DNA from 3 places in the Glaciimonas sp. PCH181 genome. Region 2 is predicted to be linked to each of the others. Evidence: predicted binding sites of a transcription regulator. Region 2 holds the regulator's gene; each other region holds the start of a gene.
What was found. Region 2 encodes sigma-54, which starts transcription at its own class of promoters, with help from an activator protein. Its sites were predicted from a motif close to TGGCANGNAANCTGCTTT; they were not measured.
Positions count from the first base shown of each region.

Region 1: the regulator sigma-54 is predicted to act here: its motif matches at 1,490-1,507, upstream of prpB (methylisocitrate lyase).
Region 3: the regulator sigma-54 is predicted to act here: its motif matches at 1,471-1,488, upstream of C7W93_RS08345 (collagen-like triple helix repeat-containing protein).

Region 1 is NZ_PYFP01000002.1:705,316-710,087, forward strand. It holds gene prpR (propionate catabolism operon regulatory protein PrpR) at 1-1,313, opposite strand, end outside; gene prpB (methylisocitrate lyase) at 1,571-2,458, shown strand; gene prpC (2-methylcitrate synthase) at 2,523-3,671, shown strand; gene acnD (Fe/S-dependent 2-methylisocitrate dehydratase AcnD) at 3,880-4,772, shown strand, end outside.
Region 2 is NZ_PYFP01000002.1:830,214-834,985, forward strand. It holds gene C7W93_RS16860 (HAD family hydrolase) at 1-455, shown strand, start outside; gene lptC (LPS export ABC transporter periplasmic protein LptC) at 466-1,065, shown strand; gene lptA (lipopolysaccharide transport periplasmic protein LptA) at 1,144-1,683, shown strand; gene lptB (LPS export ABC transporter ATP-binding protein) at 1,685-2,437, shown strand; gene C7W93_RS16880 (RNA polymerase factor sigma-54) at 2,473-3,960, shown strand; gene hpf (ribosome hibernation-promoting factor, HPF/YfiA family) at 4,068-4,421, shown strand; gene C7W93_RS16890 (DUF4197 domain-containing protein) at 4,633-4,772, opposite strand, start outside.
Region 3 is NZ_PYFP01000001.1:1,791,305-1,796,076, forward strand. It holds gene C7W93_RS08345 (collagen-like triple helix repeat-containing protein) at 69-1,418, opposite strand; gene C7W93_RS08350 (TorF family putative porin) at 2,200-3,093, opposite strand; gene C7W93_RS08355 (aminomethyltransferase family protein) at 3,363-4,496, opposite strand.

The sequences.
Region 1 (4,772 bases), 120 kb from region 2:
GCGTGCAGATCGGGATGCGGGCGGGCGCCCAAAGCGGCCAGTGCTTTTTTCAAGCACCATTCGGCCAAGGCGATCAGATCATCAGGACGGTCACGCAACGCTGGCAGCGTCAAACGCAATACCGCTAAGCGATAAAACAAGTCAGCGCGGAAACGGCCTTCGCGTATGCGCTGCTCCAGGTCGCAATGGGTGGCGCTGACGATCCGTACATCGACGGGAATCGGCCGCGTTCCGCCCACTCGGACTACTTCGCGTTCTTCTAAAACACGCAGCAAACGCGTTTGTAGCGTCAACGGCATTTCGCCGATTTCATCCAGAAACAGCGTGCCGCGATGGGCTGCTTCGAACAGTCCGGCATGGCCGCCGCGCCGCGAGCCGGTGAATGCGCCGTCTTCATAGCCGAACAATTCAGACTCCAGCAGCGACTCTGCAATCGCACCGCAATTGACTGCGACAAATGGCCGGTTGCCTAGCATCGTGCGGGGATTTTCACGGTGAATTGCTTGCGCGACCAGTTCCTTGCCGGTCCCGGTTTCGCCCTGAATCAGCACGGTTGCCTGCGATTTGGCGTACAGCACAATCGATTGACGCAGGTTTTCCATCGCCAGAGAATCGCCGCGCAAATCGTTGATGCCATGTTTAGCGCGCAGCGTATCGACCACCGGCGCGGAGATAGTCCGACTGCGACTGCGGCTCGCTTCCAGTTGCGCAAGACGGGCGATTTCCAACGCATCGTCAAAAGCCTGGCGGATTGATGCTGCGGAATAGACGAATACCGCCGCCAGTCCGGCCTCTTCCGCCAGATCGGTAATCAAACCCGCACCCACAATCGCCTTGATGCCACGGGCCTTCAGCTCGTTTATTTGTGCCCGCGCATCCTCCTCGGTGGCGTAATTGCGCTGCTCAATTTTAAAACCAAAGGCCTTCTGGAATTCCCTCAGCGCCGGCATGGTAGATTGATAAGTAATGATCCCGATATCAGGTGTAATCTGGCGTGCGCGAGACAACGCCTGCAATACGTCGAAACCACTGGCGTTGGCAATCACGACCGGCACCGATAAGCGACTTTTAAGATACGCACCGTTCGACCCGGCAGCGATCACCGCATCACAGCGCTCGGTTTCCATCCGTTCACGGATATGGCGCGCCGCTTCATCGAAGCCCAAATGGATAGGCTCGATAATCGCGCGGTCGTCGTATTCCAGCGTAATGTCGCGAAAGAGGTCGGAAAGGCGCGATACCGAGACAGTCCAAATTACCGGCGTATGGTTGGGATCAGTGGCATCACGGCGGGGAGGAGATGGAGGCGACATGTTTCAACTGTTCAAAATGATGTTTCAATATTCCAAAATGTAACATAAGTTGAAACAATTTTTCTTTTCGCCCTGCTTTTCAAGCATGTTAATTTTTTATCGAAAATACCTATAAATATTTGATTTTATTGATTTATTTTTATTTAAGACACGCTATTCACGCTATCAATCAAACTTGGCACGATGATTGCTGAGTATAGAGAAAATGCCAGTGCAGATCTCTGCATGAAACAAATTGCCATCCAACAGGAGAACACATGAGTCAATATTCCGCAGGCGCTGCCTTCCGTAAGGCGATGCAAGAAGAATCCCCGCTGCAAGTGGTCGGCGCGATCAATGCGAACCACGCGCTGCTCGCTAAACGTGCCGGTTTCAAGGCGATTTACCTGTCCGGTGGCGGTGTCGCAGCGGGTTCGCTGGGCTTGCCCGACCTTGGCATTTCCAATCTGGATGACGTGCTGACCGACGTGCGCCGCATCACTGATGTATGCGATCTGCCATTGCTGGTCGATGTAGATACGGGCTTCGGTTCGAGCGCTTTCAACGTGGCGCGTACCGTTAAATCGATGATCAAGTTTGGCGCAGCAGCGATTCATATCGAGGACCAAGTCGGCGCCAAGCGCTGCGGTCATCGTCCGAACAAAGAAATCGTCAGCAAGCAGGAAATGGTCGACCGTATCAAGGCCGCCGTCGATGCTCGCACCGACGATAATTTCGTCATCATGGCGCGTACTGATGCGCTGGCCGTCGAAGGCTTGGAGTCTGCGCTGGAACGTGCGATTGCCTGCGTTGAAGCCGGTGCTGACATGATCTTCCCGGAAGCGATTACAGAGCTGGCGATGTATAAGCAGTTTGCTGCCGCCGTCAAAGTCCCGGTACTTGCCAACATCACCGAATTCGGCTCGACACCGCTGTTTACAATAGATGAGCTGAAATCAGCCGATGTCGGTCTGGTGTTGTATCCGTTGTCCGCTTTCCGCGCAATGAACAAGGCCGCCGAAAACGTGTACACCGCGATTCGCCGCGATGGCACGCAAAAGAACGTGGTCGACACCATGCAAACCCGCATGGAATTGTATGACCGCATCAATTATCACGATTTCGAGCAGCATCTGGATGCGTTGTTTGCCGCACAGAAAAAATAAGCACCGCCGTTGTAGTTGAATACGATTATTTACACCGATTCTTTTCCGTCAGGAGACACCAAAAATGAGCGAAGCACCAACCGTTTTCAAAGCAAAAAAATCCGTCGCACTATCCGGCGTCACCGCAGGTAACACCGCGCTATGTTCCGTCGGTAAAACCGGTAACGATTTGCACTATCGTGGCTATGACATTCTGGATGTCGCCGAAACGTGCGAATTCGAAGAAATCGCCTATCTGCTAGTCCACGGCAAACTGCCGACAGCTGCCGAACTCAAAGGCTACAAAGCCAAACTAAAATCCTTGCGCGGCTTACCTGCCAGCGTCAAAGCTGCGTTAGAAGCTCTGCCTGCCGCATCGCATCCGATGGACGTCATGCGTACCGGCGTATCGGTACTAGGCTGCACGTTGCCAGAAAAAGATGACCACAATGCGCCGGGCGCACGCGACATCGCTGACCGTTTGATGGCATCCCTTGGCTCGATGCTGCTGTACTGGTATCACTTCAGCACCAACGGCAAACGTATCGAAGTTGAAACCGATGACGAGTCTATCGGCGGCCATTTTCTGCATCTGCTGCATGGCGTAAAACCATCCGCAGAATGGGAAAAAGCGATGCATGTTTCGCTGAACTTGTACGCGGAACACGAATTCAACGCCTCCACATTTGCCAGCCGCGTGATCGCTGGCACAGGCTCTGATTTTTACTCTGCCATCACCGGCGCCATCGGCGCATTGCGCGGTCCAAAACACGGCGGCGCGAACGAAGCAGCATTCGAAATCCAGAAGCGTTACGACAATCCGGACGAAGCCGAAGCCGATATCCGCACCCGCGTAGAAAATAAAGAAGTCGTGATCGGTTTCGGTCATCCGGTGTATACAGTTTCCGATCCGCGCAATAAAGTAATCAAAGAAGTCGCGCGCAAGTTGTCGGAAGAAGCCGGTTCGACCGCGATGTTCGACATCGCCGAACGTCTGGAAACCGTGATGTGGGAAGTCAAAAAGATGTTCCCGAATCTGGATTGGTTCTCGGCTGTCTCGTATCACATGATGGGCGTACCGACAGCGATGTTTACGCCATTGTTCGTGATTTCGCGCACTTCCGGTTGGGCCGCACACGTGATCGAGCAGCGTATCGATAACAAGATTATTCGCCCATCAGCCAATTATGTCGGCCCGGACGATTTAGCCTTCGTGCCTATCGACAAACGCTAATAAGTTGACTAGCGCGCTGCTGATATTTGCCAGTAGCGCGCGGCGTTTTGAAAATGCATTAAACGTCATACCTGAATACAATATCTGGCATCAATGTTATTGAACATCAAAGCAGGCCAAAGTCCTGCTGTTCATTCCGATCAAGGCCGCAAATAGAGCCGCATCGTTAAGCACAATCCCCGATCACACCCTCTTTCCTGAGTGAGCCATGAACATAGCAAACCGCAAACCCCTGCCCGGCACCAAGCTGGATTTTTTCGATACGCGGGCCGCGGTCGATGCGATCTCGCCCGGCGCGTATGACAAACTGCCCTATACTTCACGCATCCTGGCCGAGAACCTCGTGCGCCGCTGCGATCCTGCAACCCTGACCGATTCCCTGAAACAATTCATCGAGCGCAAACGCGATCTGGATTTCCCCTGGTTTCCCGCCCGAGTGGTCTGCCATGACATTCTGGGCCAAACCGCATTGGTCGACCTCGCCGGTCTGCGCGACGCGATTGCGGCACAAGGCGGTGACCCGTCGCTGGTCAATCCTGTCGTACCGACACAATTAGTCGTAGACCATTCGCTGGCAGTCGAGCGCGGCGGCTTTGATGTAGACGCGTTCGAAAAAAACCGCGCCATCGAAGATCGTCGTAACGAAGACCGTTTCGATTTCATCAACTGGACCAAAAAAGCGTTCAAAAACGTTGACGTCATCCCGCCGGGCAACGGCATCCTGCATCAAATCAACCTGGAGCGCATGTCGCCAGTGGTCCAGGTAAAAGATGGCATCGCTTTTCCGGATACGCTGATCGGCACCGATAGTCATACACCGATGGTCGATGCGCTGGGCGTGCTTGCCATCGGCGTCGGCGGTCTGGAAGCCGAAAGCGTAATGCTGGGCCGCGCCTCTTGGATGCGTTTGCCGGACATTATCGGCGTTGAACTGAGCGGAAAACCGCAGCCGGGCATCACTGCAACCGATATCGTGCTGGCGCTGACCGAGTTTTTGCGTGCGCAGAAAGTCGTCTCTTCCTATCTTGAATTCTACGGCGAAGGCGCGTCCCACCTGACGCTGGGCGACCGTGCGACCATCTCTAATATGGCGCCAGAATT
Region 2 (4,772 bases):
TGTTTGGTGCGGACGGTGAAGCGTTAAAACGCTTTAATGTCTTAGATGGCTTAGGCATCAAACTGTTGCAGCAGGCGGGCATTGCCACCGCAATTATCAGTGCACGGTCTTCGGCCATTGTCAGCCGTCGTGCAAGCGATCTGGGTATCACGCATGTCCATCAGGGCGTGCACGACAAATATGCAGCATTCCTGAAATTATTAACCGACACAAATCTAACGCCGGATGTATGTGGCTTTATCGGCGACGATATTATTGATCTGCCGATTTTGTTGCGCGCCGGTTTCGCCGTCAGTGTTCAGAATGGCCATGCCGAAGTCAAATCACGGGTGCACTATGTCACGCAAGCCAGTGGCGGCCATGGGGCGGCGCGAGAAGTATGCGATTTAATTTTACGTGCGCAAGACAAATACGATGCTGCACTGGCGCCGTATTTAAGCGGAATTTCTGCGTGATGAGAGTTTTATGAAAAACCTGCGGTCAACTTTCCGCCTCCGTTTCATGTTGCTGCTGGCGCTGTGCATCGCGCTTGCGCTGGGCAGCTTCTGGATCATGGAAGTAATGAATAAGAGCACTGAAAAAATGTTGCCCAATGCGCCGCGTGTTGCGCCTGATTATTACGTCGAAAATTTTAATTATGTGCAATTGGCGTTGAATGGTCAGCCACGCTACAACATCTCGGGCCAGCGCCTGACGCATAATCCTGCCGACGATTCCTATAACGTCAATTTGCCGGTGATCCATAGCCTGGATAAAGCCAAACCGCCGATGACCTTGCGCTCGAATACGGCCAAAATTGAAGACAATAATAGCAAGGTGAATATGTATGGCAATGTCACCGCTGATCGCCTTGCAACACCGAAATCGTCGAAATTACATTTGCAGTCCGAGTATCTGCAACTGCTGCCTGACGATGACATCATTACTAGTGACAAACCGGTCCAGATTACAATCGACCAGTCGAAAATGAACGGCACCGGCATGTATGCTAACAACGCAACGCTGGAATTGCGTTTACTGAGCAATGTACGTGGCACCTATCGCGCAACACCGCGCCAACCTTAGGCATCAATCCCACAGCCACCCCGGATCGTGCCCTGTGCCGTTATCCCCGTTATTCCTTTTTCAGGATTCAGGATTTTTATGAAACGTATTCTTTTTTTATCGCTACTGGCATTGCAACTGACATTGATGTCGGGTGCGCGCGCCGAGAAAGCGGATGCAGATAAACCATCGAATGTCGAAGCAAACACGTTCACTTTGGATGACGTGAAGCAGGTCAAGATATTTACTGGAAAAGTTATTTTGACGCGCGGTACGCTGGTGATGAAGGCCGATAAAGTGGTCGTGACAACCGACCCATCCGGCTACCAATTCGCAACGTTATATGCAGCACCGGGCGGACTGGCAACGTTCCGCCAGAAACGCGATGGCGGTCCGGATTTATGGATTGACGGCGAAGCAGAGCGTATCGAATACGACGATAAAACTGAAATCGTAAAATTATTTTCTAAAGCGCAAATGCGGCGCTTGCAAGGCACAAAACCTACCGATGTCGTGAACGGCGAGTTCATTTCCTACGATAGTCGCGCTGAATTCTACTCGGTGAATAACAACGCGTCTGGCACAAGTCAGCCCGGTAGCGGACGCATCAAAGCGGTCATCCAACCGAAGGGGAAGTAAGATGACGGCGATTAATTCGAGTACGCTGATTGTCAAAGGCTTGCAAAAAAGTTATGGTGCGCGGCAGGTTGTCCGCGATGTTTCCCTGAATGTCAAAAATGGCGAGGTGGTTGGATTACTGGGCCCCAACGGTGCCGGTAAAACGACCTCGTTTTATATGATTGTGGGCTTGGTGCCGTCGGATGGCGGCGCAATTGATCTGGATGGCGTGGATATCTCGCGCTTGCCTATTCATCAACGTGCCGTGCTCGGTCTGTCCTATTTACCGCAAGAAGCATCGGTATTTCGCAAACTTACGGTAGAAGACAATATCCGGGCTGTGCTCGAGCTTCAGCGTCCAGACGGCGTGCCGCTCACCAAACAACAAATCTCGGACAAGCTGGAATCACTGCTGCAAGAATTGCAAATCGATAAACTGCGCGAAAACCAGGCTTTGTCGTTATCTGGTGGTGAGCGCCGTCGCGTAGAAATCGCCCGCGCTTTAGCCACCAATCCCCGTTTCGTATTGCTCGATGAGCCATTCGCAGGGATAGATCCGATTGCCGTAATCGAAATTCAGCGCATCGTGCGATTCTTGAAAGAGCGTGGGATCGGCGTCCTGATTACCGACCATAACGTGCGGGAAACGCTCGGCATTTGTGACCGGGCGTACATCATCAACCAGGGTAGCGTGCTGGCCAGCGGCAGTCCAGACGACATCATCGCCAACGAATCGGTGCGACGCGTTTATCTGGGTGAACATTTCCGCATGTAACTGAATACAGGAATACTGAGGAATCCCCAGCACACATGAAACAATCCCTCCAACTCCGCACCTCGCAACATCTGGCGCTGACACCACAGTTGCAGCAATCTATACGATTGTTGCAATTGTCTACGCTGGAACTGCATCAGGAACTGGAACACATCCTCTCGGACAATCCGTTGCTGGAACGGCTTGACGACCCTCTTGATAACTCTGTCAGGTTGTTAGCGGACGGCGCAATCAACTCGACGGCTTCGACGATGGATGCACCAACCGGCGATAGTGAAGTCAGCAGTTCACCAACAGAGCCGGAAGGCGGCGGTGAAACTCAAGAGGCTGGCGACAATAGCCAGGACAGCGCTAACAATGACAGCGAATGGAGTTTCGACGACGTTGCGCGCACTTCCAAAGCCCCGGACGACGAAGATGCCAGGCCGCAGTTGGAAGCTTATGAAACGACCTTGCGCGAACATTTGCTGAAGCAAATGCGTGAAACTGTGGATCAGCATCGCGACCGCGCATTGATCGAATTAATCATCGATGCGCTGGACGAGAATGGTTATCTGGAAGAGCCGCTGGAAGATATTCATGCCCGTCTTCCAGAGGAATTAGACATCGAAGTCGAAGAGCTATCAATGGCTCTGAAGATGGTGCAGAGCTTTGACCCGACTGGTGTGGGTGCTCGCAATGCTGCCGAATGTCTATCTCTGCAAATTAAAGCATTTCCGAAAGTAGCTTTCGTCACACGTCGTCTGGCATTAATTATTGTGCAAGATTATCTGGCCTTATTTGCACAACGCGATTTTAATAAAATCAAAAAAGCGCTCGATTGCGACGACGAAGATTTACGTGAAGCACAAGTAGTTATCAAGCAATGCAATCCTCATCCAGGCGCTACTTTTGCGGGCAGCGCCTCGGATTATGTGGTGCCGGACGTGATTGTCAGACGTACAAAAAATGGTTGGCAAGTCATGCTTAATAATGACGTTATGCCAAGACTGCGTGTAAACGCCCTCTATGCCAATATTCTGAAGCAAGGTAAAAGCGAAGGATCGCTGGGATCGCAGTTGCAAGAGGCGAAGTGGTTGATCAAAAATATGCGTCAACGCTTCGATACCATCCTGCGCGTGGCGCAAGCAATTGTAGAACGTCAACGGAATTTCTTCTCACACGGCGCGGTCGCGATGCGGCCGCTTGTGTTGCGCGAAATAGCTGATACACTAGGATTACACGAAAGTACTATCTCTCGTGTGACCACTCAGAAATACATGCTCACCCCTCACGGGATGTTCGAATTAAAGTATTTCTTCGGTAGCCATGTTGCTACAGAGGCAGGTGGAGAGGCTTCCTCTACAGCGATACGGGCGTTAATCAAACAACTGATAGGAGCGGAAGATTCTAAAAGTCCTTTCTCTGACAGCAAGATTGCCGATATGCTCGCGGAACAAGGTATGGTAGTTGCACGTCGTACGGTCGCAAAATATCGCGAAGCATTAAGAATTCCGCCAGTCAATTTGCGTAAATCTCTTTAGCTGTTTGTATGTATGCACAACCGTCGCTGTGTCCTGACTGACCGATTCATAATGAATTGATCATCCCAAGTCCGAACCGCCAACGACATACTTCATAGGAGCGCTGTATGAATTTCACAATTAGTGGGCATCACCTCGACGTAACTCCCGCCATTCGCGAACACGTGCTAAGCAAATTGGAGCGTATCAAGCGCCATTTCGATCAGGTCATAGATATTAGTGTGATCCTGACTATCGACAAAATCACAGAGAAAGAAAAACGCCAGAAAGCCGAAATTAATTTGCGCGTAAAAGGCAAAGACCTGCATGCTGAAAGCATTGCGCATGACCTTTACGCCGCCATTGACTTGCTGATCGACAAGCTTGATCGTCAAGTAATTAAATATAAGGATAAACTGCAGAACCACCAACATTCCGCGATTAAACATTTGCCCGAGGATGCACCTATCCCGGCTACGTAATGTTGTGAGGTCTAAGTCAATGCAAGTGTGTCTCAAGAATCATTGAGAAAATACTAAACTGACAAACGAGCAAGGGCGCAGTTAATGCGCCCTTTGTTATTGGAAAATCACTTTAATTACCTATATTATTTGGATAATTTTCAGCATGATTTTTTTGCTGATTGTTTAGCCTCATCTCATCAATGAGGCTTTCATTTCTCTGGCAGCCGGATTACTGTTTCAGTGCACCAAATACCTTGCCAATAATGGCACTTCCCGCGCCAACCGGATCGCGACGAATCGCCTTCTCTTCTTCCCCGATCATATAAAACAAACCATCCAGTGCACGTTGAGTGACGTAGCCCTCAACCG
Region 3 (4,772 bases), on a different contig from region 2:
AAATGCTTCTTTAAAACTGACCAAAAAAAACCTGGCTTGCACCAAGGTTTTTTCCGGAGAAAACAGAATTATTTCGCTGCCACGCCACCAAGTAACGCAGTCACCAGCCCGGTGACAGGTGCCAAAGGACCTGCCCCCGCACCAGTTGCACCACCAAGGCCGCTAGTCAAGCCACCAACCAGACCGGTCACAGGTGCCAGAGGACCAGCACCTGCGCCATTAGCCGCGCCGCCCAAGCCACCCGTCAGACCACTAAGCAGACCAGTCACGGGTGCCAAAGGACCAGCGCCTGTGCCATTAGCCGCGCCGCCCAAGCCACCGGTCAGACTACTAAGTAACCCAGTCACCGGTGCCAAAGGACCCGCTCCTGTGCCGCCGGCCGCACCGCCCAAGCCGCCTGTCAAGCCACCCAGCAAACCGGTTACTGGTGCCAGAGGACCAGTACCAGCACCACCCGCTGCACCACCGATGCCACCGATCAAGCCAAGCAACACATTATTCACCGGTTGCAACAAGCCGCCGGTTTGATTACCCAATAAAGGTTGTGTACTGTTGGTCAGACTGTTATTACCAAGCGCAACGACGGTATTACCGACTGTCGATACGACGCCACCCAAACTACCTGCCACCGGCACGTTAGAACCTGTCAACGTATTCCCCAACGCCACTACGGTGCCACCAACCACACCCAGCAAAGCATTTACCGGTTGATTCAAGCCAGTTGTATTACCGATCGTTTGTGTCAGCGTATTGACCGTACTAGTCAACGGCACGATAGCAGTACTTAATGTCTGCGTTACCTGTTGTACCGGACCGGTCGTCAAGCCAGTTGTCAACGTGCTTCCCAGTTGATTCACCACACCGCCAACCGTGTTGACTACACCACCAAGCGGGGTTGTCAACGGCGCTAATGCAGCCAGTTGACCAGTGCCCAAACCTGTCACCAATTGGCCTGCGCTTTGTACCGTGTCACCAACTTTGCCGACGACACCGCCAACGCTGCCGACCGTTGTGCCGATCGGATTTTGAGAAGTCCCGATCTGACCCAGGCCGCCCGTCACGCCCGCGCCCAACGTTGTCAGAATGCCGCCGGCGTTAGTCACAACACCGTTCAAGCCGGTTTTTGCATCTGTCGGCAATGGCAACTGACTAGTCAACGTAGTACCAATCCCCTGCACCGCAGTGCCGACGCTCGTCACGACCGAACCAGTATTCGATACCAAGTTAGATGTTGGTACGCTGCCGCCTGTACCGCCACCCGGTGTACCAGTACCAGGATCGCCAGTGCCGGGATTGCCGCTACCTGGTCCACCACCGCCAACACTGCTCAAGGTGCCACTGCTACCAGCACAACCTGCTAACAATCCGGTGAGTAATATTGATGCCGCAACTAAACCTATTTTTTTTGATGATTTCATGGTGACTCTCCCTTTTTTTGACGAGACAAGTAATAGCCTGATTGGGAGCTTTTCAGCAAAGAACATGCCAGCTGGAAACCTTCATACAAAAACAATTAATCACGTTTGGAAAGGATCATAAAATATCTAAACCTCATTTAATATCAAGGACTTATAAAAAAAATGAGAATTAACAATGGTTCACAATTGGCGATCAAATCAATCGATGCGACGTTACATGTAACGTAACGCAGGGAACATCACATCCCATCGGTCGCGCCTTAGCCATCATTTGCTGCGGCCCAGATACCTGAAGAAGGAAGACAAGAAAATTGTCCTCACCCTATCGATCGTGCCAGAAGGCAGCGCCATCAAATGAACATGAATATCCAGCAGCTTGGGCAAGGCAAAATTTGAACGAATGATTTTGGACCCGAATCAAATGCGCAATTTGGCATAAAGCGTGCGCAGGATTTTTATTAAAAAAGGGTCAGGAGGGAAAGTAAAAACGACAGACCGCTGAGGAGTCAGTATTCAAGTTGCGCTAACGGTAAGCGCCTTCGATGAGGCAGAAATGACGCTATGCATGTATCGATACCGAATCAATGACCTGAACATTAGGTAATCGTAGTCGGCCTGAGACATACACAGCAATCTGACGGCAAGCGCTGGTTCGGTTGTCGTTCACGCGACAACCGACCATACCAACCGGTCTTCTACAGGCGGCAATCAGATAATAGCAACAAGGACGTCAGGTAAATTACGTAGCTGCTTTACGTGAGAAATGAACAGTCATGCAGCATCAAAACGTCTTGGTTACAGACACCAAAAACGTACTAGCCAACGGATTAGACACATCCGCCACACCTGCTGAATTTAACGCGCCGGTCGTGTAATGCGCATAGATGCCATTTTTAGCCCAGCCTTTGGTGTAAGCGCCGGTCAACGTCCAGCCACCGTCCAGCACTTTTGACAACGCAATCCGCGTGTCCTGAAAGTTATACGCAGAGAAGTTTTGCACCCGTTCAGCACCGTAATGCACCAGCAGATTAATGCCATTACTCAGATCAAAATTGCCGTTGATATCGAGATAGCCCGAGCCACGGCTATTCTTGTTATTGCCCACGCCCAGCGTGTTGCTGTTATAGCCAAAATACGTCGGTGTATAGGTCAGCCAATATTTAACATTCAACCATTTATAGGTGGCCGAGGCGACCGCTTCGCCATAGTTGTATTTGGTTTTGGCGAACGACATTTCTGCGCCAGGATAGACGTAATAATAAATTAAACCGCTGTAAGCAATGTCACCGACTGTGCCGGAATAACCGCCATATAAATCCCATTCGACCGTGCCGTTTTCGATGAAATGATCGCTAACACTAGACATCCAGGTGCCCGCCGACCAACCGCTAGGATGGGTGTAATCCACACCACCCTGAATCGCAGGTTTTCCCCAGGTCTGACGAAAGCCGCGCGATACATATTGCGAGGTCAGCGTGAGATTGGCGCTCCACGGAGACACCGGCGCTGCTGCCGGTGCCGCTGCATCAGCCGCTGGCGCTAACGTGGCTGCAGCTGGCGCGCTGGGCGCTGTATTGGTGACAGTCTGGGCAGATGCGGTGATCTGATAACCACAAACAAGTGTGGCGGCTACATGGCAAAAAACGGCTGAATTTTTTGATCTTTTTAACACAATTAAGTCTCCTCTAAACTAACCCGATAACACCTTGAAAAAAACTCCGAAAGCAGAAACGCCCGAGGTTGCGCAGCACCCCATTGCGCGTTCTCAACGGGAATCTTTATGGCTAATGCGATGAAAAGTGACAAAACCGTCAAATGGACTAAGCCAACATCGGCTAACAAACACCGTCATCCACATGGCGTTTTTTAGCGATGCTGGCCTGGGACTTTTGCTTAAAACAAAACCGCACATGGGCTAAAGCGGTGTGCGGAAATTTCAGGAAATCAGCCTTTTGCTGTGCGCTTGGTTTTTTCCGGATCGTCGAACGGCTGGGTGTGCGCAATGGCTTGCAAAGTGCCTGCTTTTCCACGCACGTCGACCTTTTTGCCGTGCACCGCATACGGTGCGTCGAATCGCGCAATCGCCATCGACCGTTTAGTCAGCCGCGAATACATACCGCAAGTAATCACGCCGACTTGTTTGCCATCTGCCCACAACGTATCGCCAGCTTCGGTCGCTTTCTCGCTATCAACCAACACGCCGAAGATTTTGATCCGTTCTTTGCCTTTTAAACGGAAGTGTTCAGGTGCGCCACGGAACTCGGTTTTATTTGGCGAGACCGTGAAATCAAGACCTAACTCCCACAATGAATCGCCCGCCGGTTCGTCTTTGAACGGATACATCTCGGAATTATCGTAAGGATAGAAGACCAACGAACTTTCGACCCGCACCCAATCAAGCGCGGTAAATGCGCAAGGACGCACACCCATCGCAGCGCCTTTTTCCACGATACTGTCCCAGATATGCGGGGTATCGGCGGCTTTACAGAAAATCTCGTAGCCACGTTCGCCGGTATAACCGGTACGTGAAATCGTCACCGGATGGCCAAACAAACTGGTATGCATGTGATGGAAATAATTCAACTGCCGAATCCCCTGCACGTGCTCGGCCAGAAATTCCACTGCCGCTGGTCCTTGCAACGACAAATCGTGCAAATCGTCATCGAACAATAGCGCAGCATTGCGCCCAACTGCGGCGCTCGCCAGTGCTTCGCCGCCACGGCCTGCGCCATGCACGACCATGAACGCGTTAGGCCCATTTCTAAAAATCACGCAGTCATCGATAAAGTGGCCTTTATCATTCAGCATTGACGCATACACGGACTTGCCCGCATACAGTTTTGAGACATCGCGGGTGGTAGCGAAATCGATCACGCTTTCCGCATGCGGTCCGACGACATGCACCTTCTTCAGTCCGGAGACGTCCATCAGACCCGCTTTGGTACGGATCGCTTCATGATCGTCGGCCAGACTTTGGTTATAGGTCCAGGCGGCACCTATACCATTCCAGTCCTCGAGGTTTGAGCCCAGTGCAATATGCCGTTCCGCCAGCACTGAACGTCTCCATGAATTTGCCATTGATCCCACTCCTTAGATTGAACACGTTAATAATAAAAATTACTAAAATCATGGCCACCAATGCACAGCCCGGCAGCCTTTCTTGCAACTATTATCGATAAATTCCGCATTTCTTTGCCTGAGCGCGCCGTCTGGATTTACACTCCATACCAACGCCAACACGCTCTTTATCTCTTGCTTCAGCCTCTTTCAGACAGGTAAATGCTGATTCTATGATTATCAAAATTTGGCCAGCATTCAACACCTCTTTAGGAGTAATCCATATAGCGAATTGTT